DNA from 3 places in the Chryseobacillus diguaensis genome. Region 3 is predicted to be linked to each of the others. Evidence: riboswitches for the same ligand, from Rfam matches in the RefSeq annotation. Region 3 holds a riboswitch; each other region holds the start of a gene.
The links. A riboswitch is a leader RNA that binds a small molecule or an ion and turns the genes downstream of it on or off. The one in region 3 is predicted to bind S-adenosylmethionine.
Positions count from the first base shown of each region.

Region 1: it holds a riboswitch for S-adenosylmethionine, as region 3 does, so the genes downstream of both, ACOT8F_RS10735 (O-acetylhomoserine aminocarboxypropyltransferase/cysteine synthase family protein) here and mtnW (2,3-diketo-5-methylthiopentyl-1-phosphate enolase) in region 3, are expected to answer to the same signal.
Region 2: it holds a riboswitch for S-adenosylmethionine, as region 3 does, so the genes downstream of both, ACOT8F_RS04190 (bifunctional homocysteine S-methyltransferase/methylenetetrahydrofolate reductase) here and mtnW (2,3-diketo-5-methylthiopentyl-1-phosphate enolase) in region 3, are expected to answer to the same signal.

Region 1 is NZ_JBMKNV010000005.1:222,613-230,575, reverse strand. It holds gene ACOT8F_RS10755 (thioredoxin family protein) at 1-45, shown strand, start outside; partial or broken gene ACOT8F_RS10750 (GTP cyclohydrolase, FolE2/MptA family) at 500-604, shown strand; partial or broken gene ACOT8F_RS10745 (IS1595 family transposase) at 802-915, opposite strand; gene ACOT8F_RS10740 (SCP2 sterol-binding domain-containing protein) at 1,233-1,559, shown strand; SAM riboswitch class I at 1,632-1,734, shown strand; gene ACOT8F_RS10735 (O-acetylhomoserine aminocarboxypropyltransferase/cysteine synthase family protein) at 1,879-3,195, shown strand; SAM riboswitch class I at 3,308-3,417, shown strand; gene ACOT8F_RS10730 (methionine ABC transporter ATP-binding protein) at 3,519-4,544, shown strand; gene ACOT8F_RS10725 (methionine ABC transporter permease) at 4,537-5,205, shown strand; gene ACOT8F_RS10720 (MetQ/NlpA family ABC transporter substrate-binding protein) at 5,218-6,039, shown strand; gene ACOT8F_RS10715 (dicarboxylate/amino acid:cation symporter) at 6,309-7,577, shown strand; gene ACOT8F_RS10710 (HPr family phosphocarrier protein) at 7,741-7,963, shown strand, end outside.
Region 2 is NZ_JBMKNV010000002.1:282,469-290,431, forward strand. It holds gene ACOT8F_RS04180 (SDR family oxidoreductase) at 1-706, opposite strand, end outside; gene metH (methionine synthase) at 795-4,208, opposite strand; gene ACOT8F_RS04190 (bifunctional homocysteine S-methyltransferase/methylenetetrahydrofolate reductase) at 4,201-6,051, opposite strand; SAM riboswitch class I at 6,202-6,419, opposite strand; gene ACOT8F_RS04195 (hypothetical protein) at 6,581-6,979, shown strand; gene ACOT8F_RS04200 (DUF2252 family protein) at 7,140-7,580, shown strand; partial or broken gene ACOT8F_RS04205 (DUF2252 family protein) at 7,597-7,963, shown strand, end outside.
Region 3 is NZ_JBMKNV010000013.1:52,671-60,633, forward strand. It holds gene ACOT8F_RS17205 (aldo/keto reductase family protein) at 1-12, opposite strand, end outside; gene ACOT8F_RS17210 (Spo0E family sporulation regulatory protein-aspartic acid phosphatase) at 332-595, opposite strand; gene ACOT8F_RS17215 (YkvA family protein) at 909-1,319, shown strand; gene cbpA (cyclic di-AMP binding protein CbpA) at 1,521-2,171, opposite strand; partial or broken gene fosB (metallothiol transferase FosB) at 2,310-2,732, shown strand; gene ACOT8F_RS17230 (1,2-dihydroxy-3-keto-5-methylthiopentene dioxygenase) at 2,858-3,391, opposite strand; gene ACOT8F_RS17235 (methylthioribulose 1-phosphate dehydratase) at 3,601-4,230, opposite strand; gene ACOT8F_RS17240 (2-hydroxy-3-keto-5-methylthiopentenyl-1-phosphate phosphatase) at 4,227-4,883, opposite strand; gene mtnW (2,3-diketo-5-methylthiopentyl-1-phosphate enolase) at 4,880-6,124, opposite strand; SAM riboswitch class I at 6,215-6,320, opposite strand; gene ACOT8F_RS17250 (pyridoxal phosphate-dependent aminotransferase) at 6,623-7,795, opposite strand; partial or broken gene ACOT8F_RS17255 (carbon-nitrogen family hydrolase) at 7,902-7,963, shown strand, end outside.

The sequences.
Region 1 (7,963 bases), on a different contig from region 3:
TATGGGTTTCAGTCTGTAGAATACTTATATAATTTGCTCAAATAGAGAACGGTCCTTCTTAAGTGCCGTTTTTTTATTTTTAATCAATTGCGAAAAGCAATCAGAAAATAAATAGAACGAATTACATTCATGCTAGACCCTTTTCCGAAAATAGCGAGCCATATCATAAGTAAACCAACAGAAAATAAAAACATGCAGAAAATGATTAATAACATAATCGGCATCCCTATAAGAAAAAAAGTTGGATATTGATTAAAAATGTCGAAAATAGCAAATAAAAGATGGAAATAAGAAAATAAACCTGGAAATGCTCTCAAAAAAGGTCAGGAACTGAATCTTATGTACAAACCCACCTCTTGATTTTGAGTGTTTCTTTGAAAAGTAAAGAGATAAATGTATCCGCAAAACAATAGTGGAAATTAGCAAAAAAATCATCCCCCTGTTAAATAAAAATGTTCCTTAACACGAGTTAAAATCGAAGAAAGCCTCCTATTTTAAGGATCTATATGAAATCGAGTATATCAATGCATTCCGGGTGGAATGCAGAAATGAAGAGTCGATTCATCTTCACGATGCGTATGCAGAATTAACGATAGCTAAATAAATAATAAATAATACCAAAGAACATATAAAACTTTTCACAAAATGAATATTGTATTATTGTTAAATCGTAATGTTTACGATTTAGGGAGGTTTTATTGGATGAAGAAAATTCCCGTGACGGTTTTGAGTGGCTATTGAAATGAGAAACTAATGCAAGGTACCTTTGAATACCAAATTTTGTTAATCTAAGCGTATCATATGTAACATTAGTTGAGAATCCATCTCTACAATCCCTGAAAATGTGTTGAAGTCCATTTGTTTGAGAGCTGGTAACACTTTATGTCTCCAATAAAACAAAGTAACATAATAAAGTCTGCTGATTTACGAAGATGGAAACAATCAAATTGGTTTTTCAACGTTTTCTTTTCTTATATTTTTTGTAGCATTCTAAAAATTCGACATTATATTCTCGTATTTTTGCTTAACAGTTGTCATGTTTTACAACTTTCCACCATGCCTTTTATCACCGACATGAAACATCACAAATCTTCAGTAAACTTAACACGACATTCAGCAGAAATGACATATTTCCCGGAAAATAAATTCCCATGATGAAATTGTCGATGGAAAATAAAAGGAAATTCGAAATGTTTACGGAACTCCTTCATAAAAGGTAATGGAGGAATAGGATGGAACTGGGATTTACCGCTGAAAAAGTGTATGATCCTGCAAGACATGTGAAACCCTTATTAAGGAAATCACCTATCTATTTAAAGCTTTTAGCCAGTGATTCAGAAGACGTTATGTATGTTGAAATTAACCAGGCAGGTATACACCAAAAAAAGTTTGTTCCTGATGTAGATGTGATTTTGATCGGTATTGAAGAAGACTTAATGGATATTTTCAAAGGAGAAGTAAAGCTCCAGGATGGTGTTAATCATAAACGTGTTAAAGCTGAGGGAACGATTCACAATCTCCTCCGGCTGGAATCCATATTGTGGCTTTTAAAAAAATAGTGATCAAAAGAAAAACCGTTTTAGTTGAAATCTTTTTTAATTTGATTTAAAATTAAGAAAATTCAATCGTATTACTTATCAAGAGTGGCGGAGGGAATGGCCCGATGAAGCCCGGCAACCGGTCAATTGACACGGTGCTAATTCCAGCAGAGTGAAATGCTCTGACAGATAAGAAGGGTGAGCGGATGAAAGCCTCTTCTTTGAAGAGGTTTTTTGCATGAATCCGAATTTGTTTGCAGCATAATGTCCAATTTTTACAACTCGAGTGTGTTCAGAACAGCATGAAAATAAGCTTGAACAATGAGAAGGAGGAAGAAAAATGTCAGACAAACAATATCGCCAGGAAACAGTTGGAATTCATGGAGGATTGAATGCGGACCCGATAACAGGTGCGAGAGCTGTGCCCATTTATCAGTCTAATGCCTATTTATTTAACAATACAGATCATGCAGCCAATTTATTTGCTTTGCAGGAACAGGGTTATATTTATACACGAATTCATAATCCGACAGCAACAGTACTTGAGGAGAGAATAGCAGAACTTGAAGGAGGAATCGGGGCGCTTGCCGTTGCAAGCGGGATGGCGGCTATTACTCTTTCCATTTTGAATATTGCAGAAGCTGGTGATGAAGTAGTTGCGGCTTCTACTTTATATGGCGGAACCTATAATTTATTTGCAAACACCCTTCCGAAATATGGTATAAAAACGACCTTCGTCAATCCTTCAAACCCTGAAAATTTCCGCAGTGCTATTACGCCAAAAACAAAGGCTGTATTTGCAGAAACAATTGGAAATCCAAGTTTACTGGTTATTGATATTGAAGCTATAGCAGATATAGCTCATGAATCAAATATTCCGTTAATCGTGGATAACACATTTGGTACCCCTTATTTATGCAAGCCGATCGATTTTGGAGCGGACATTGTTGTCCACTCTGCAACGAAGTGGCTCTTAGGGAATGGAACAACACTTGGGGGAATTATTGTTGATGGCGGTAAATTTAATTGGAATTCTGAAAAGTTCCCTGGATTTGTCACACCTGATCCGAGCTATAACAACCTCGTATATGCTGAAGCACTTGGGGAGGCTGCTTACATAGCAAAAGCAAGGGTTCAGCTGCTTAGGGATTTAGGTCCAGCAATTAGCCCGTTCAATGCCTTTCAATTTACCCTTGGCCTTGAAACTCTGCATGTCAGAATGAAAGAACATATTGCCAATACGAAAAAAGTGGTTGCCTATTTAGAGGAACATCCAGGCGTTGACTGGGTGTTATATCCAGGTCTCGAAAATCATCCTTCAAAGCCGCTTGCAGACAAGTATTTGCCAAAAGGGGCCGGCGCTGTAGCGGTGTTTGGGATATCCGGCGGAAGAGAGGCAGGCAGCGAACTCATCAACAATGTCAAGCTATGGTCGCATGTTGCCAACGTAGGAGATGCGAAGAGCCTGATTATTCATCCTGCGAGCACAACTCATCAGCAGCTTGACCATGATGAGCTGATTCAATCAGGAGTGACGGAAGACCTCATTCGACTCTCTGTAGGGATTGAACACATTGATGATCTGCTTGAGGATTTAGAGCAGGCAATTGAGAAAGCGACAGGAAAAAAATCGGATTACCTTGTGCCTCAGGCATGACAAAACCTTCTGAAAAAACAATTCTAATAGTTGACGGAAGAAAATATCCGTGTTATAATCACCTTCGAACCTAATTAAGCGTATTAATGCGCTAATTGAATAAACGATTGTTCTCTTATCAAGAGAGGTGGAGGGACGTGCCCTATGAAACCCGGCAACCGTCAGTTAATCTGAAATGGTGCCAATTCACTCAAAGCAGCTGGCTGTTTTGAAAGATGAGAGAAAGGCGAAGACTCCTATTCAAGCCTTTCTGCTCATTTGTGCAGAAAGGCTTTTTCTGTTCCCAATCGTTTACTAATTTAAATGCTAAAGAAGGTGATTTAATGATTAAACTATCCGAAGTTTCAAAAACCTATTCTACAAAAACAGGGAATATTACAGCTGTTGACAATGTAAACATTCAAGTTGATAAAGGCGAGATATACGGCATTATTGGATACAGCGGTGCTGGAAAAAGTTCCTTGATCCGCCTGCTCAATGGCTTGGAAAAACCTACTGGCGGGACTGTTGAGGTTGCGGGGAAAAGGATGGATCAGATCGGAGAATCTGGATTAAGAAAAGCACGGCAGCAAATCAGTATGATCTTCCAGCATTTTAATCTCCTCTGGTCCAGAACCGTCAGTGAAAATATTGGGTTTCCTCTTGAAATTGCGGGAGTTCCAAAAGCTAAAAGGCTGCAGCGGGTGAAAGAATTAATTAATCTGGTTGGACTTGAAGGCAGAGAAAATGCCTACCCATCACAGCTAAGCGGAGGACAAAAACAGCGTGTCGGCATTGCGAGAGCGCTGGCCAACAATCCTCAGGTACTCCTTTGTGATGAGGCTACCTCAGCGCTGGATCCTCAAACAACAGATTCAATCTTAGATCTTTTGGTAGATATTAACAAAAGACTTGGCTTGACGATTGTTTTAATAACACATGAGATGCATGTAATCAGGAAAATCTGCCACAGGGTAGCGGTTATGGAAAACGGAAGAATTGTAGAAGAGGGTAAAGTGCTGCAGGTTTTCCAGCGTCCTGAACAGCCAATTACAAAGCGGTTCGTTCAGCAGATTACAGAGCCGGAAGATGCAAAAGAAACCATTGACCTATTGATCAAGCAATATCAGACAGGCAAAGTGGTTCAGCTGACATTTGTAGGAGACTCAACCGGCCAGCCGGTCATTAATGAGCTGATCAGAGAGCACCAAGTGAACGTAAACATTCTTCATGGGAAAATTACTCAGACCCAAAGCGGTGCATATGGAACATTATTTCTTCATCTTGAAGGAGAAGACAGCGAATTGAACCATGCTCTTGTCTTTCTTAAACAGCAGAAAGTAGAAGTGGAGGTGATTCCGAATGCTTAGTCAGCTTTTACCTGACGTGGTTTGGAGTGATCTTTGGAATGCCACCTATGAAACGCTCTATATGACAGTCATTTCCGTTGTGTTTACCTTTGTCCTCGGAATGCTCCTAGGATTGCTTCTGTTTTTAACAGGACGGGGAAACCTGTGGGAAAACAAAGTTTTATATATTATCGTCTCAGCCATTGTCAATGTGTTCCGGTCGATTCCATTCATTATCTTAATCATATTGCTCCTTCCATTTACTAAAATTCTTGTTGGTACCATTCTTGGTGCAGATGCTGCCCTGCCCGCTTTAATTATCGGTGCGGCACCCTTCTATGGAAGAATGGTTGAAATTGCCCTTCGAGAAATTGATAAAGGTGTTATTGAAGCAGCTAAATCAATGGGGGCAAAAACCAGTACAATTATTTTTAAAGTGCTGCTGCCTGAAGCAATGCCTGCTTTAGTATCAGGCATTACCGTAACAGCGATTGCGACTGTAGGCTTTACTGCAATGGCAGGGTTCGTTGGTGCTGGCGGACTTGGGGATTACGCATTCTTAGACGGATTCCAGCGCGACAGCATCCAGGTAACGGCTATTGCCACCGTGTTCATATTGATCATTGTTTTTATCATCCAAATTATTGGAGACTTACTTACTAAAAAACTGGATAAACGCTAGGGGGAAAAAAGAATGAGAAAATTATTATTAACCTTTATTACTGTTTTAACTGTTGCAGCGCTTGCTGCATGCGGCACAAGCGGTGGAGCTGGCCAAAAAGGAACCCTTGTCATTGGGGCATCCAACGTACCACATGCTGAAATACTTGAAAAAGCGGAACCGCTTCTTGAGAAAAAAGGCGTTAAGCTGAAAATTATTAAATTCAAAGACTATGTATTGCCGAACAAATCTTTAGCAAGCAAAGAACTTGATGCCAACTACTTCCAGCACATGCCTTATATGAAGGCCCAAATGGCTGAAAACAAAGATTACAATTTTGTAAATGCAGGCGGTATTCACATTGAGCCGATCGGTGTTTATTCTAAAAAATATAAAAAGCTTGAAGAGCTTCCTAACAACGCCCAAATTATCATGAGTTCTTCTGTAGCCGATCATGGCCGCATGCTGACACTTCTTGAGAGCAAAGGTTTGATTAAATTAAAGCCAGGCGTTGATAAAACAACAGCTACAGTAAAAGACATTGCTGAAAATCCTAAAAACCTTAAGTTTAAAACAGATGTAGAAGCAAGTTATCTTCCTCAAGCTTACAAAAGCGGTGAAGGGGATGCAGTCCTAATCAACACAAACTATGCCATCTCTGCAGGCTTGAATCCTCTTAAAGATGCTATTGCGCTTGAAGGTGCGGATTCTCCATATGTAAACATCATTGCAGTGCGCAAAGGCGACGAGAACAGAAAAGAAATCAAAACACTTGTTGAGGTTCTTCACAGCAAAGAAATTCAAGACTTTATTAAACAAAAATACAAGGGTGCTGTCGTACCAGTCAGCAACTAATTTTTGGCTAACCATTGCAATTTGATTCATAACACCCAGCAAATGTCCATACGGTATGAAGCTTGCGCATATTATAATAGTAGAAAAGAGGGATGCCAACAGGCATTCCTCTTTTTTTTATCCGTTTAATTCTGAAAATTGAGTCCTTTTTCCTTGTGAAGGAAGAGGGATTAGAAATCCTCTTAGGGCCCTTAAGTTTAAATTTTCCGTACATATTGATAGAATTACTTGTGTAAGCGGTGACAAACAGAGGGAAGGTGTGAATAGGAGTGAGAGTTAATTTTAAGAATCTCACCATACAGGTAATCATTGGGATTCTGATCGGGATCGGCGTGGGATTTATTTTTCCATCATTCGGCGTTCAGCTAAAGGTTCTTGCTGACGTTTTTATTAAAATGATCAAAATGGTAATTGCACCGATCATATTCATGACGATTGTCGTTGGGATTGGCGGTATGGGGGATTTAAAAAAGGCAGGGCGCATTGGAGGAAAAGCGCTTATCTATTTTGAGATTGTAACTACGCTGGCCCTTGCAATTGGGATCATTGTTGTCAATCTGGTGCAGCCTGGAGCAGGGATTTCAACAAATTCAGTAAATGAAGGTGATGTTGCACAGTATTCTGAGGCGGCTACCTCTGAAACTAGCCACGGGGTTGTAGGCTTTCTTACTGATATCGTGCCTGATAATGTTGTTAGTGCAATGGCCAGCGGAGATTTGCTTCCTATTCTCTTTTTTGCTGTTTTGTTTGGTGTGTCAGCAGCAGGGTTAGGTGAGAAATCAAAGCCAGTACTAAATTTTTTTGAAAGGCTGACAGATATCTTTTTTGGAATTGTCAAAATTGTGATGAAGGTTTCACCTATAGCTGCAGCTGGTGCCATGGCCTATACAATAGGTCAGTTTGGCCTGGGCTCACTTGTATCTCTTGGAAAATTAATGGGCTCTGTCTATTTAACAATGTTTTTGTTTATTATCGTCATTCTCGGAGGAATCGCGAAATTTTATGGATTCAATATTTTTAAGTTTATTTCTTATATAAAAGAAGAGCTGCTTCTTGTTTTAGGAACATCTTCTTCCGAATCTGCTCTTCCAAGCCTTATGAAGAAGCTCGAGAATTATGGATGTTCTAAGTCTGTTGTCGGACTCGTTGTGCCTACTGGCTACTCGTTTAACTTAGATGGAACATCCATCTATTTGTCCATGGCAGCGATGTTTATCGCACAGGCCTACCATAAAAATCTGTCCCTTGGTCAGACAATTACCTTAATTGCTGTTTTGATGCTAACCTCAAAAGGAGCCGCTGGGGTTACTGGTTCAGGATTCATTACGCTTGCTGCGACCCTTACAGCCTTTCCAATGGTGCCTGTAGCGGGAATTGCCCTGATTATCGGTATAGACCGCTTTATGTCAGAAGCGAGAGCTATTACCAACATTATTGGGAACAGTGTGGCAACAGTCGTCATTTCTAAATCAGAAAATGAATTTCATCCACCTGCTCAGAATAAGACAAATGATTCAGGCATCACGCTGGCTAAATAACTCCAAAAAAGCTGACAGAAGCTCCTTTCTTTGGATCTTTTGTCAGCTTTTTAAAATTCCTTGTAAAGTTATCTGACAAAAGGAAAGAAAGCTATTCCTGCATATGGGATACTCTTCTCAAGGAAGCTGCAAGAGCAGCTATAAAAAAGGAGATGACTTGAAAATGAAAGCACCGGAACTGACAATCCCTTGTGAAATTTCTTCAGGCATTCATCTTAAGAAAATATTGTCTTATGTAGAGAAAATGAGTCAGCTGAACAGCTATATCCTTGTGGAAACAAGCGAAACAACGGTTAATGCAAAAAGCTTATTGGGTATGAGCATTCTGGCTGCAAGTTTGACAGGAAGCTGCAAGGCGGTTTTGAGAGCATCCGGCCCAGATGCAG
Region 2 (7,963 bases), on a different contig from region 3:
AAGTAGAAGGAATCAGCGGTGTCCAGATCGGTCCTGGCGCCACGGCATTTACACGGATTCCTTTCTTAGCAATCGATTGGGAAAGGGAACGGGTGAAGGAAACGATCGCTCCTTTTGTAGAAGAATAATCAATTAACATCGGGTTTCCGGCATAAGCAGTAACGGAAGCTGTATTAATGATAGATGCTCCTTCTTTAAAATACGGCATGAGCGCTTTCGTTAGATAAAACATTGAGAAAATATTCGTTTTGAACGTCCGTTCAAGCTGTTCTTTTGTAATATCTTCAATATTTTCCTGAGGATGCTGTTCAGCTGCGTTATTCACAAGAATATCCACTTTACTGAACTTAATCATCGTTTCGGAAACGACTTGCCTGCAAAAAGATTCTTCCCCAAGGTCTCCGTCCATTAAAAAGCATTGTCTGCCTTCCAGTTCAATCAATCGCTTTGTTTCTATTGCATCTTCATGCTCATTTAAATAGACAATGACAACGTCTGCTCCTTCTCTTGCAAAATAAATGGATACTGCCCGGCCAATTCCGCTGTCTCCGCCTGTGACAATGGCTACCTTTCCTTCAAGCTTTCCGCTGCCTTTATAAGAAGCCCTATTGAACTCAGGCCTAGGATTCATTTGAGATTCCTTTCCAGGCTGTACGTCCTGATGCTGACGCGGCGGTTTTTTCATGTAGTCATCATTGCTTGTCATTGTAATCGCTCCTGTCAAAATTAGTTAGAAATGTCATTGCTCTCTGTTAAAAGGTTTCCCCAAAGAAAAAAAACTGAAACATGACGTTTCAGTTCATAACATTAAAGTATTTTGCATCAGGGTGGGCTACAACAATAGCGGAAACAGATGCCTCAGGTTCCATCATAAATCCTTCTGTCAATTCGATGCCGATCGCTTCTGGATTAAGCAATCGGAAAAGCTTTGCCTGATCCTCGAGGTCAGGGCATGCAGGGTAGCCGAATGAATAGCGCTGCCCCTGATATTTTGCAGCGAAACGCTGATCCATTGTAAAGTCAGGTGAATCAGGAAATCCCCATTTATCACGAATCAGCTGATGGGTCCGTTCAGCAAGGCCTTCAGCTAGTTCAAGCGCCAATGCCTGTATAGCATGGCTTTTTAAATAGTCTCCGTTTTCTTTATACTGCTGTGCTTTTTCCCGAACGCCTTTACCTGCTGTTACAGTGAAAAGAGCTACATGATCTATTGCCTTTCCTTTTTCTCTTACATAATCAGATATGCATCTGAATGGCATCTTATTTTGTCGCGGGAAATCAAATGTTTCTAGAATACTTTCTCTGTCTGGGGAAAGAATATGCAGCTTTTCGCCTTCGCTATAGGCCGGGAAAAATTGATAAGCTGCTGCAGGCTGGAACCATTTGTTTTCTTTTCCATCCCTAATCAATTCCAAAATTAGTTCATAAAGAGCAGTTGCCTTCTCATCTTTTTGTTCAATCATTTTGTAGATTTTCCCTTTCAGCCCGAGATGATGGCCTAAAAGCATCTGCAGATTTAAATAGGGAAGAATGTGATCCAGTTCAATATTTTTAATAAGATGACGATCGCAATCCTCTGGTATATAAACTGGAGCTTCTTTTATTATTGAACGCCTTTCCAGCAGTTCTGCTACAGCAGCTGATCCGCTGGTGATGATTCGTTCATCTGTCCTGACAGGTTTTCGGACAAACTGGGAAGGATCCTGGCGAAGCCGGTTGGCCAGTGACAAGCCATCCATTGCATCCTTCGCATAAAGGACAGACCCTTTGTACTCAGGAGCAATTTTATTATCCGTAAATTTCCTTGAAAGGGCAGCGCCGCCTACCATGATCGGAACGGATATTTCAGATTGTGTTAAATCCTGTGCAGTCAGCACCATTTGCTGTGCTGATTTGACAAGCAGGCCAGATAATCCGATAACATCCGGTTTTTCCCGTCTGACAGCTTCGATGATCACCTGCGGTGTAACCTTGATGCCAAGGTCCACAACATTGTAGCCATTATTGCTCAGAATGATTTCGACCAGATTCTTGCCGATGTCATGGACATCACCCTTAACAGTAGCGAGCAGAATTTTGCCTTTGCCCCTGTCATCCTTCTTTTCCATATGCGGCTCAAGATGGGATACAGCTGTTTTCATCACTTCTGCACTTTGAAGCACCTCTGCCACAATCAGCTGATTGGCATTAAAAAGGGTCCCAACCTCGGCCATGCCTTCCATTAATGGCCCGTTTATTATCTCAAGGGGATCGGAATAGATGGATAAAGCAATATCAAGATCCTCGATCAGCCCTTGCTTTGTTCCTTCTACGACATAAAGAGCAAGCCTCTCTTCAAGAGTCAGATTTTGAACTGGAATTTTATTTTCTTTTTTCTTTTCCCGGTAAAAGTTTGTAAAATCGGCAAGTGTTTGATCGTCCGTTTTAAAAAGCAAATCGTCGGCCATGGTAATTTCGTCCTCAGGAATACTTGCATAGCGCTCAAGCTTTTCTGTATTTACAATGGCGTAATCGAGGCCAGCTTTTGTACAGTGATACAAATAGACAGCATTTAAAATTTCCCTTCCGACAGGCGGGAGCCCAAATGAAACATTGCTGACGCCTAAAATTGTTAAACAGCGGGGAAGGCGCTTTTTAATCAGTTTGATCCCTTTAATTGTTTCATTTGCAGAACCAATATATTGCTGATCGCCTGTTCCCACAGGGAAGACAAGCGGGTCAAAAATGATATCAGAGGGATCGAAGCCGTGTTTATTTACAAGCAGATCGTGTGAACGTATCGCTATTTCGAGCTTTTTTTCCGCTGTTAAAGCCATCCCGGTTTCATCGATTGTACCTACGACAAGCGCAGCTCCGTACTTTTTAGCAAGTGGCACAACAGCTTCAAATCGTTCTTCTCCATCTTCAAGATTAATGGAATTGATAATGGCTTTTCCTTGCGAATGCTTCAAGGCTTTCTCTATTACTTTTTCATCTGTTGAATCAATAACAAGCGGTGCTTTAATCTTTTTCGCCACTTCAACGATAAAAGCTTCCATATTAGCCTGTTCGTCACTGTCGGGATCAGCAAGACAAATATCAATGACATGGGCTCCGTTTTTTACTTGAAGACGGGCGATTTCGGCAGCTTCTTCAAATTTACTCTCGGCGATCAGGCGCTTGAACTTTCTTGAACCGATTACGTTTGTTCTTTCCCCGACAAATAGCGGTCTCATCGTGTCATCGTATAAGAGCGGTTCGATCCCGGAAACAGTGTGATTCTTGTGTTCAGAAGCAGGTTTTCTTGGAGGCAGGCCATCTACAGCATCAGCGAGCGCCTTTATATGAGCTGGTGTGGTACCGCAGCAGCCGCCAACAACATTGAGCCATCCCTTTTCTGCAAAGCCTCTCATTTTTAAAGCAAGTGACTGTGCTGATTCATGGTAATTGCCTTCTTCGTCGGGCAGGCCAGCGTTAGGGTAACAGCTGACAGCAGTACTGGAAAGATCGGATAAGGAACGGATATGGTCTGTCATAAATTCAGGGCCTGTCGCACAGTTTAGTCCGACACAGATAGGCTTCATGTGCTCTAGTGAAATATAGAATGACTCGATAGATTGTCCGGCAAGTGTCGTTCCCATTGGCTCAATCGTTCCTGAAATCATTAGCGGCAGCTCTTTGCTTGTATTTTCAAAAGCCTGTTTGATTCCGATATAACCGGCCTTCACATTCAGCATGTCCTGGCTCGTTTCTAGAAGGAGAAGATCGGCACCGCCGTCAATGAGGCCTCTTGCTTGTTCTTCATAGCACTCAATTAGCTGATCAAAAGTAGCTCCCCCTGTAACAGAAAGCGTCTTAGTCGTCGGTCCCATTGAACCTGCAACAAACCGCGGCCATTCAGGTGTTGAAATGGCATCAGCTGCTTTTCTTGCAAGTTCCGCAGCTTTTACATTCAGTTCATAAGCTAAATGACCAAGATCATATTCATCAAGCACAATACTCGTGGCACCGAAGGTATTGGTTTCTATAATATCCGCTTTCGCCTGCAAATAGGTTTCATGGATACGCAAAATTGTGTCAGGAGAAGTGATATTCAGGTACTCGTTGCATCCCTCATATTCTTCTCCGCCAAAATCTACTGCTGTAAGGTTTGCATTTTGGATCATCGTGCCCATCGCTCCGTCAAGAACGAGTATTTTCTTTTTTAACTGCTCATGGATGTTAGACATTCAAAAACTTCCTTTCCGAACGAAGCCTTTCCTTTTCGGCAATGTAGTTGCTAAGTTCAACTGTCAGATTGTATTGCAAAAATGGTGTGATTAAATAAATGCCGTTAAATAACTCGAATGCAGCATCAATCAGAGAACGGGCTATAGCCAGACCTTCCTGGTTTGCCTGGATTTTGTCATTTCCCGCAAGCCGCATTTTTTCCCTGATGGAATCAGAAAGCTTCATACCTGGAATTTCATGATGAATAAATTCGGCATTCCGGCTGCTTGTTAATGGCATGATGCCTATATAAATCGGAGCATTAAGATTTCTTGTCGCTTCGTATACCTCCTGAATCTGTTCAATAGAAAAGAGAGGCTGCGAAATAAAGTAATCGGCTCCGCAAGAAATTTTCTTATCAAGTCTTTCAACAGCCTTATCCAAATGGCGGACATTCGGGTTAAAAGCAGCCCCGACTGAAAAATTTGTTTTTTCTCCAAGAGGCTTTCCTGAATAGGAAACGCCTTTATTAAATTGTTTAATCAGGCTGATCAGATCAAAAGCAGACAAGTCATATACGGAAGTTGCACCTGGAAAATCACCGATTTTAGAAGGATCGCCTGTTACGGCAAGAACATCTGTTAGGCCAAGTGTATGGAGTCCCATTAAATGGGATTGCAATCCAATCAGGTTTCTGTCCCTGCAGGTGATATGAACAAGAGAACGTGCTCCAAGCTTTTCTTTAATAATGGAACCTGCTGCCGCATTGCTGATCCTTGGCGAAGCGAGGGAGTTGTCAGCAAGGGTGATGGCATCGATTCCTGTACTTTGCAGAGCTTTGGCCCCTTCAAGAAATTTGGAAAGACCAAGTGTTTTAGGCGGATCAAGCTCTACAATGACAGAGCGCCGGGTTTTCACCAGTTCTTCAAGCGGCGGAGCCATTCTTGTTTCGCTGCCCTGAACATTTACTGTTTCTGTCCGGTAGCGGATCTTTTTTTTCAAAACAGGTGAGAGGTTTGATACAGCTCTTGCCATTGCTGCTATGTGTCTTGGTGTTGTTCCGCAGCACCCTCCTATTAAACGCGCACCCTGGTCTCTCAGCTTGATGGCACTTTCTGCAAAGTAGCTTTCATCAGATTCATAGACCAGTCTTCCGTCGACTAAACCGGGAAGACTTCCGTTTGGATAAACAGAAAGGAAGGCCTTTTTCGGAAGAGGAACCTCTTCGAGCGAACGGATCATATGATGAGGACCGAGGCGGCAATTCAGCCCCACAACATCTGCCCCGATTTCTTCGAGTATTTCAAGTCCTTCTCCAAGCGGTGTACCGTCCTGCAGCACTCCTGTTTCATGTAGTGAAACGTTTGTAATAATTGGAAGAGCCGTTTCTTTTCGGGCAATTTCTGTAACGGCCTTTAATTCTTCAAAATCATAGTAGGTTTCTAATAATAGACCGTCAATTCCTTCGTTTAGAAGAATGTAAAGCTGCTCGCGGAAATTTCGTTTAAGCTCTTCAAGAGAATGAGAGCTTTTTTTAAAGGTACGGACTCCGCCAATCGTGCCCATTACATATACACTTTCTCCAGCCGCTTTTTTAGCATGCTGGACTGCTTTACTATTAATTTGGCGGATATCATCCTCTAGTCCATAGTGTGAGAGTTTAATATAGTTTGCTCCATATGTGTTCGTTTGAATAACATTTGCACCGGCTTCAATATAAGCCTGATGTATGCCTGTAATCTGTTCAGGTTTAGAAAGATTTAATTCCTCAAAACATCGGTCAACGCCATAAGAATACAACAAGGTTCCCATAGCACCATCACCTATTAAAATTTGTTTATTGAGATCTGAAAGAAATCCCATGCTGCTTTATCCCCCATTTCAAAAGTAAACTTCCTGATTTCGCCTGCAAAAGAGTGGTTTAGGTCAAGTCTTTGAATTACAAGTCTCGTAAAATGGTTTCTAAACAAAAAAGCCTTCTTATTAAGAAGAAGACTTGGATGTGCGCGCTTCTTCTTATCTATCAAGCAATAATGCCTGCTGGAATTAGCACCTTGGCACGCTGGATTCTAAAGACCTGCAATGAATGCAGAAACCGGACAAAAAGACCGAAAAACAAGCAGAATGCTTTTTTTGCCGTCTCTTGCCCGGTTTATAAACTCGTTTTCCAAACGTAAAAACCGGTTGCTGAAGCTTCATAGGGCCAGTCCCTCAGCTTCTCTTGATAAGAAAGTATTCAATTTATCCACCTTGCTTTAAAGACAGTGCTTTTTTCGTATTGTTTCTAATTTACCTAAAATTTCGAAAACATTCAAGGGGGTAAAAACTGAATTTTTTGGAATCAGAAGGATTCTATGATATTAAATGGAATATATTGGGTTAAAAGGGGCTGGTGATCATAAAAAAGATAATTGCTGCCATTCTGGTTATAGCCGCTGGTTTTTTTCTTTTTTATTCTCAAAGCTATGGTGAATTTCCGCTGAAAGAAAAACTGAAGCACGCAGACAGCCTGATCCTACGTGATTTAAGGAATGGCAGGGATACTAAAATAACAGATTCAAAACAAATACAGCAATTCTTAGATCATATCGAGAATGTACAAGTAAAAAAGGCTTTTAACCAAAGGGAAAATTACTCTGGAGGCTGGTCTTTTTCAGCCAAATATGGGAAGACAAGCATGGCTTTTGCAGATCGGAAAATCGACATTGACGGGACCGAATATGATGTAAAAGGAAAACTTCCCTATGATCAAATTTATCAGTTTATGAAAGAGCAGACGAATCATAAATAGAGCGGCTGGCCGCCTGAAGAGAACCATTCTCTCCAGGCTTTTTTATTTCACCAAAAGCCTTTTTCTCGATATTTATTTCAATCTTTACATAAGGTTCATGTTTTGGAAAAAAACGAACGGTATAGTTAGGGTTGACCAATTGAATAGAGGAGGAAACATCTTGAAATTGAAAACATCTTTATTAGCGCTCACCTTTGCCATTGTTCCTTTTTCTTTTGCCTCAGCAGCTGATAAGTCTTCCTCCCGTGAATCCTACTTGAAGACTGAGATCTCAAATGATAATTCGTATATTGCAGTTCCATCGCTTCGAGAAGAGAAATATTCAGCTATGGAAGAGTCGCCCTTTGCCTTTTATAGAGCAACCAATCCACTTTATTATCATGATTTAGCGAGCGGCGTTATACCGGTTCCCAGCTCATGGAAAACAGCTCCGAACATCCAAACATTCATTCAGGGAGATGCACACGCAGAAAACATCGGCTTTTTTGATAATGATAAAGGAGACGTCATTTTTGACCTGAATGATTATGATGAATCTTATAAAGGACCATTTTATTGGGATTTAATCCGGTTTTCACCCAGTATTTTTTTAATGGGATGATGAAGCAAAAAATCTCAGCTTGTCGGCTCAGGAGAAAGAGGACCTTGTATCATCTTTTTTAAGTACATACCAAGCAACGATTGAAAGCGTTAACGGAAACAACGGTGAAAATTCAACTCAGCTGGACGAAGGTTATTTAAAGAGCGGGTTCGTCCAGGATGAATTAAGGCACGCCAAGTCTTCTGACAGTCTTGCCAAGCTTTTGGACAAATGGACCATTTTATCGAACGGAAAGAGAATCTTTGATTTGTCCAATTCTGATCTGGCCTCAGCTGCTGCAGTGAAAAGCGAAATCATGAATAATTGGTCCTCATACGTTCAAAGTCTTGGCAGCTGGGCTCAATCAATGCCTGCTGGCTACTTTCAAATGAAAGATGTTGCTC
Region 3 (7,963 bases):
TCGATATTTCATTCTGCTCCCCCTTAAAACCCGTGCTGTTTTCTCATTTCAATCTAAACTTATCAAAAATATCCAAAAGCGTAAAGGACGAGTGTATTGAAAAATTTCTGTCAGAATTGACATTTTTTGCGATGTAAAATGAAATTGTCGGAATTTAGGGAATGAAAAAAAGGCATAAAAATCCTTTTTATATTTAGAGGGAAAAAAAATTAGAAGAGGGCTATTTATCATTTTTCCTTAAAGAAGGCTGTAATTAATGCTTTAAAAACCGCCTATCATCTGGGAATAATCAGGGTTTTTTAATTAGGAGGTATTTGTGAAGAAAATCTATTTATTTTTCAGCGGTTTGATAAACAACTGGTTCTTGAAATGTCAAAGATTTCATTTTTGTCACAAAAACTCGAAAAGGCCCGTTTGTTTTATTTTTTTCTTCAAGCTCAATCTGCTGATATTTATTTAATAGCATATCCAGCTGCTGGCTGTATTTCACTACTTCACCACTCGTATAGCCATTGAGTTCTGCTGCATTGATCATAAGCTTTCGTTTTTCGGCAATCCTTTTCATTAATTCGTCCTTTTGAATTGAATCAGCCATTTTGTATCCCTCCATGTAAATATGGTATAAATTTAATACAGAATGCCCTGTAATTGAAACAAGATAGCAGCTTTGTTTTGTAAAAAGCATCAAGTAGAGTAAAAAATAGTTTATTAAAAGGGCACTTGTGCATTATTACAGATTCCAATAAAATTGTAAATAGAATAGAATCAATAATTCCCAAAAAATAAATATTTTGTATATTTACTCCTATTTCCTTTTCAGATCTTTTTCCCATTCATTTACAAGTTTAAACATTTTTATATAGGATAAATAAATAAAAAACATATTTTTTGGTTTATGAGGTGAGAGCATGTTCAATCGGATACTAAAAAAATATGCCCCTAGGGCGAAAGCTTATCTTAATGATAAGAAAAAAACAGAAGGTCTTTTAAAGAATGCTGCTGTAAAAGCAAGCAAAAACAGGGGTTCTCTCAAATCTGTATGGCAAAGGCTTACCCTGCTGGCAGAAGCTTTGAAGGCTTGGAAAACAGGAGAATATCCTCATTTCCCAAGGAAATCTCTCATAATGATTGTTATTGCTATACTTTATTTTGTTACCCCTCTCGACTTTATCCCGGATTTTATCTTCGGATTCGGAATTTTGGATGATGCAGCAGTTATAGCCTTTGTCGTTAAACAGATCGGCAAAGACCTAAATGATTTTGAAAAATGGAAAGAACAGAGGGATCGTACGATTGACCATACAGAAGTGGAAAAATAACTAACGCAAATAAAAAAGCCTGTTTGTGTAAAGATTTGTTGCTATTCGTATGGGTTTATAACACGGATATAGATTGGATTCGCGGCATCTTTTCTTTAAATTTGGAGATATAGCTTTGTTCTAAATTCACTTAAGTGAAAAAAACAAAGTTTATGAATAGAGCCATAAAAAAATAGCACTTTTACAGTGCTATTTTTTTATTTACTTTGCAGAAGCTGTTTCTTTCTGGGTCACATCATCTACAAAAGTGACGCGGAAGTCTTTTTCTTCAAGCTTGCTGATAATTTTTTGAAGCTTTTTTTTCGATAATTCGTGGGAAAGGTTTACCACAATTCTTCTTAGATAGTCTCCATTGTCCAAAGTCAGCATTCCTTCAATGTTAACGTCCTTCACTGTCGAAACCAGTTCTTTAATAGCTCCCTTGTGTTCTTTTGTAGCAACAGTCAGCAAATAACCGCCTGTTTTCATTCCGAATGAGTCTTCCAATACGTCCATAATGTTTGCATGAGTCATAATACCCGAAAATTCTCCATTTTCATTTAAAACACCTAGAAAAGGAAGTCTTCTGATTGTCATAAAAATTTTTATAAAAGAATCATTCTCATTCACAAAACTCTCTTTTTCGGTAACAAGAGGGTCTATTGAATCATCATCCTTGCCTTCCTGCTCAAAATAATATTCTAAAACATGTACTTTATAAATAAGTCCTTCAAACTTTCTTCCCTCGTCACTAAGGACAGGAATACATCGATAGCCTGTTTCTTTTAAAAGCATATATGCTTCCTTCAGGGTACTGTTAAGTTCACAGTACTTTACTGCCTCTTTTTTCACATAGTTATATCGGATTTTCATCGGAATCCTCCTTTTATCATAAGGGATTGTAAAGAATTTACCACAGCCTTCACAAAAGAGTAAAGAAAATTTTTATTTTTCTGTATTTTTATCGTTTTTTACATTACTTTAATAATAAATGCAAAAAGGAGACTATTTATGAAAATTAACTCGATTAATCATTTAACGTTTTCAGTATCTAATTTGGCTCATTCAATAGCGTTTTACAGAAAAGTATTAGGTGCTAAACTGCTTGTGGAGGGAAAATCAACTGCCTATTTTGATTTAAACGGTTTGTAGATTGCCTTGAACGAAGAAAAAGAAATACCAAGGAAGGAGATTTATGAGTCATACACCCATATTGCTTTTTCCATTGCTAAAGAGGATGTTCAAAGCTGGAAAAAGAAATTGGATGAATTGAAAGTATTCATTATTCCCGGCCGAAAAAGGAATGAAAAGGATTTAGCATCCATTTATTTTTCTGACCCAGATGGACATAAATTTGAACTGCATACAGGTACATTGGAGGATCGCATGAAATTTTATACAGAAGAAAAAAAACATATGACTTTTTACGGATAGACGAACCACAATACTATTCGTTTACAACGGAAAAAGGATTGAATGAAAAACAAAAAACAGCTTTTCTCCGCTGAATAACACAGAGAAAGGCTGATGCTTGCCAGTCAATCCTTTTTTTATCGTATTCAGGCTTTTATTTCATCCTTTTCATATATGGGTACCCATCCTTCAGCAGTGACAAATATTCTGATTGCTACCACCTTGCGATCCTCCTGAAGAGTGAAATAGTGGCGAATGTTTTCAGGAACAGAAATCAGGTCACCAGGATTCAATTCGACATCAAAAAAGGGACCATCTTCACCTTGAATAACAAACACGCCGTGTCCGCTTACGATAAAACGCACTTCATCATCTGTATGATGGTGTTCCTGTTGAAAGTTTTTCAGCAGCTGTTCAAGATTTGGGGTACTTTCTGATAAGGAAATGATATCCTGTGCTTTGTATCCTCTTCGCTCAGAAATATCAGCAATTTCATTTTTAAAAACAGCCAGGATCTCTGCTTTATCTTCATCTGTTAATGAATAGTTCTCTTTCAGCCGTTCAGGAAGCTTTGTAACATCCCAGTTTTCATAAATGACATTTTCTTTTTCAAGAAAAGCTGCTACTTCCTCTTGATTCTCAATTCTCTTTTGTGAATGTTTAAAATAAATCGTTGCCATTTTGTGTTCCTCCTTTAATATTAAATCTTTCTGTTTATTTAATAGGCTCTTTTCTTAAACTTTTCATCCATTTAAATGGAATATAGAGCAAGAATACAGTTGCAAATTTTTCAGAAAAGATGCCACGAAACTAATCTTTATGAGTGTTCTAAAACTATACGAATAGAAATAATCTTTGCGAAAACTGCCATTTATTAAAATCTATGTGTCTAACTGTAAACTGATTTTAGATTAAGATTTAGCAATTTCAGTTGATAGCTGAATAAAAATTCAAAAGCTTCCAAATATTTTTTAGCCTCGAAAGCATTTTTCCCCCATACTGTAATGCCGTGATTCCGGATTAATATAGCCCCAGTGTCCTCGCTTACATATCTCGAGAAGGTTTCAGCAAGATGAGGTATGTCCGCATAATTTGGAATGATGGGCACTGTGACACTGGCATTCTCTTCCCATTTTCCGAGGGCTTTTATGATTTCCTGCCCTTGAAAAGTCACTTCCCCCGCATCGCCATAAACCTCGGAAATCACATTGTTATCTACTGTATGAACATGGAGACTGCACCCGGCATTTGTCTTTTCATAAATTTCGACATGCAAAAGCGTTTCAGCTGAAGGCTTTAAACCATTTGAATGAATTGCCCTGCCCTTCGCATCCACGAGAAGGAAGTCTTCATCGGTTTCTTTCCGCTTATCCTTGCCGCTCGCCGTTACTAAAAAAGTGACAGGATGATCCTCTACTTTAATAGCTAAATTCCCGCTTGTTCCAGGAAACCAGTCTCTTACTGCCAATTCTCTTTTCACATCGGCAAGCTCTTTCCAACGCTCTTCAAGAAGACTCATGAAAGCACCCTCCTCTTCTCCAGAATATCCATAACGTCGAAAAAGTCAGTAAATGATTCATGCCTAAGGGAAAGCTCACGGCAATTGTCCAGCAAATAATCTCTGGCAATGACAAAATCAGAGAGTTTAGCGGCCTCAAGATCCGTTACAGAATCACCAATCACAATAATTTCATTGTTTTTTTCTGTCAGCTGCCTAATGATAGATGGTTTGCAGCAACCGCAATCATTTTGGCAATTTGAGTCACAGCTGTGAGGCCAGAGAATTTCGATTGTCTCCCCTTCAAAGCTTGCAGAGTTGCAATAGATTAAATCCTCCTGAATGATACCTTTAAGAATTGGCTTCACAAAAAAATCAATGCCGCCGCTCACTATGTATAGCGGAAATCCATTTTCTTTTGCATAATGGACAAATTCTTTAAAGCCCTCCCGAATGGACGCTGTGGAAAGGACAAATTCGATGATGCTATTCTTTTCAGAGCTTGAGAGAAGGGAAAAAATTTTCCCTACTCCTTCGCGAACTGAAACCTCACGGGATAGAACTGTGTTTTTTATGTTTTCCCAGCCAGTCGGCTGAAAGTGTTTCATAATTTGAATAATGTTATCATTTTCTGTTATCGTTCCGTCAAAGTCACAAAATAAAACAGGCTTCAATCCCTTTTCACCTCCTCAGCTCCCCATAAGTCGATCGCTGCCTGAAGGTTTCGGTTTTCTTCCGCTTTTTCATGAAGAGAAATTCCTTCAAGCATCCCATCAATAGCAGCTCTAAAAGCATTTGCCCCGCCTACAGCTCCATACGGATGTCCGTGGATGCCTCCTCCTGCATTGATAATCGATTCGTTCCCGAAATCATGGATCAATAAAGGGACAAGACCCGGATGAATTCCTGCAGATGGAACAGGAAAAATTTGTTTTATAGCCCGCTGAACAGTACATTCCTCTGCAATTTCAAGTGCTGAAGCTTTTTCTAAAGCAACACTTCCGTAAGGAGAAGGGAATAATGAGAAATCGGCTCCGGCATAACGAACCAGTTTTCCAAGCAAAAGAGAGTGGGAAAAGCCATAAAATTTCGATGATGTTAAAGCACCGCTGACAGCTGGGTGCGCCATGATTGGAATCATTATTTCTTCATCTTCAGAAAGACTATGAAGAACATCAAGGCCATAGGAAAATACGTTCAGCAATAGGGCACTTGCCCCTAGCTCTACAGCTCTATTTGCTTTATCCCGAAGTTCAGCAGTCCTTCCTGTCAAATTGACAGCATAGAGTTTCTTTTTGCCCGTTTCTTCAAATACTTGCTGAATGACTTTTTTGCCGGCAATGATTCTTTTCTCAAACGGCGTTTCTGGATTTTCAAAAAGAATTTCATCATCTTTTACAAGATCTGCACCGCCTGTCAGCTGATCTCTCAGCTGTGTTTCAAGAAAATCGATATCCCTTCCGATCACACCTTTGAAAATACTCATCAGCAAAGGCCTGTTGTGAACGCCAAGAATTTCCCTAATCCCTTCAATGCCAAACTTTGCTCCTTTAAAGTCACTGACAGATTCTACAGGAAATTCAAGATCTACTAGCTTTACTTCCCCGTCAAGAGACAGTTTTCCGAAAACCGTTGTAAGAATGGCAGGAATGTCCTGACTGAAATTTAAGGATGGATAAGCAATTTTAACTAAAGCTCTTTTCGTTTTTTGTCCCAAATAACGGCTTGCCTGTTCATCCTCTTCAAGCGCGGTTACTTCAAGTACTTTTCCTTTGTGTTTTTCCAGCTGGATTTTTTCCAGCTGCGGCAGATCAGTCCAAGATCCAATTGTAAGTCCAAGTGCGATTCCTTCTGCCTTTTTATAAAACTCACCCTTTGCATCATGTAAAAGATAAGTTGCAATCCATTCGCTCAATGTGTAAAACCTGCCTTCCTAAAAGCTTTTAAACGCCAAAAATCCCCTTCTTCGCCAGGAAGAAGAGGATGTTTGAAAGTTTCACAAATCTTCCTATCTCCCAGCGTCTGCTGCAAGAATTAGCACCGTGCTTAACCATGTTAAGTCGGTTGCCGGGCTTCATCGGGCTAGTCCCTCCACCTGCTCTTGATAAGAATCGTTATTCAATTATATCGTAAGTCATGAATTTTCCGAAAAAAGAAAATAGTTAAATTCAATTGGATTATGCCAAGATTTTATTTTACTGTCAACCTATTTTTTAAAATTTTAGCTCTGTTAAATTTGTCTGTTGATTGCAGCTAGCAGGCGTACGCTTTCCGCGGGCGGTTTTGAAGCCTCCTGTCGCTGCGCTCCTGCGGGGTCTCCCTTCACTCGCACTCCCGCATTAGTCTCCCGTATCCGTTCCAATCAACAGGTGCTCAAAAATTAACACTATTCATTAACATTGTATAAATTATTTTAAAACAAATTGAGCCTACCGATTCGTTCTGCTGCTTCTCTAATTCGGTGTTCTTCTGTCAGCAGGCCAATTCTGATATACCCCTCTCCAAATTGGCCAAAGCCTGATCCCGGTGCTACTGCTACATGTGTTTTATCTAACAAATAATCAGCAAATTGAACAGACGTGTATCCAGATGGCACAGGCAGCCAGGCGAAAAATGACCCTGGAGGAGCTTGAAATTTCCACCCGATTGCTTGGAAGGACTCTACAAGAGCTTTTCTTCTTGATTCATACATCGCTACAAGCTCTTTCACGCAATCCTGAGATTCCGTTAATGCCGCAGCGGCAGCTGATTGCACGGCTCCAAATAAGCTGACGTACAAATGATCCTGAAAAAGATTGATTGCCTCTATTACCGACTTGTTGCCGATCGCAAAACCGGCACGCCATCCTGCCATATTATATGTTTTGGAAAGGGTGTATATCTCAATTCCGTTATCTTTTGCCCCTTCGGTCTGTAAAAAGCTGACTGGTTTATGACCGTCATACCCGATAGCTCCATATGCAAAATCATGAACTATACAGAGGCTGTGTTCTTCTGCAAATTGGACCGTTTCTTCAAAAAATTCTCTAGATGCCGTTGCACCAGTAGGATTGTTCGGGTAATTTAAAAACATCAGCTTAGCTTTTTTTAAAACATCCTGATGGATCGATTTATAGTCCGGAAGAAACTGATTTTCTTCTAATAGCGGCATGAATGCCATTGAAGCTCCTGCAATTTCAACACCGGACCAGTAATCAGGATAGCCCGGATCTGGCACCATTGCGATATCTCCATAATTAAGCAGGCATTGAGGTATTTCAACAAGGCCAGCTTTTCCTCCAAATAAAACAGCTACTTCAGTTTCAGGATTAATCTCTACATCGTATTCCCTAAGATAAAAATCAGCAACAGCTTTCTTTAGTTCGCTTTTCCCTCGAAATGGAGAATATTTGTGGTTGTTTGGGTCTTCAGCAGCTATTTTTAACCTCTCAACGATATGAGAGGGTGTTGGCTGATCAGGATTCCCCTGTCCGAGATTAATGACATCATAGCCCTCCTTTAGCGCTTGTCCCACTTTCTTAACAAGTGCTGCAAAGAATTGGGATGGCAGGCGTTTTAAAAGCTCAGATTGTTCAAAGGATTTCATTTCATAACACCTTCTCAAAAAATTCTTGAAATTCTAATCACAAATCTTATAGTGTAATTAAGAGTCTGTAAAGAAAAATTTTTCTGAAAATGGCGTCATAAATGAAATGAATCCTTACATATCCTGTATTCAGCTAGATATAAAAATTTGGTGAACCTGAATTCAATT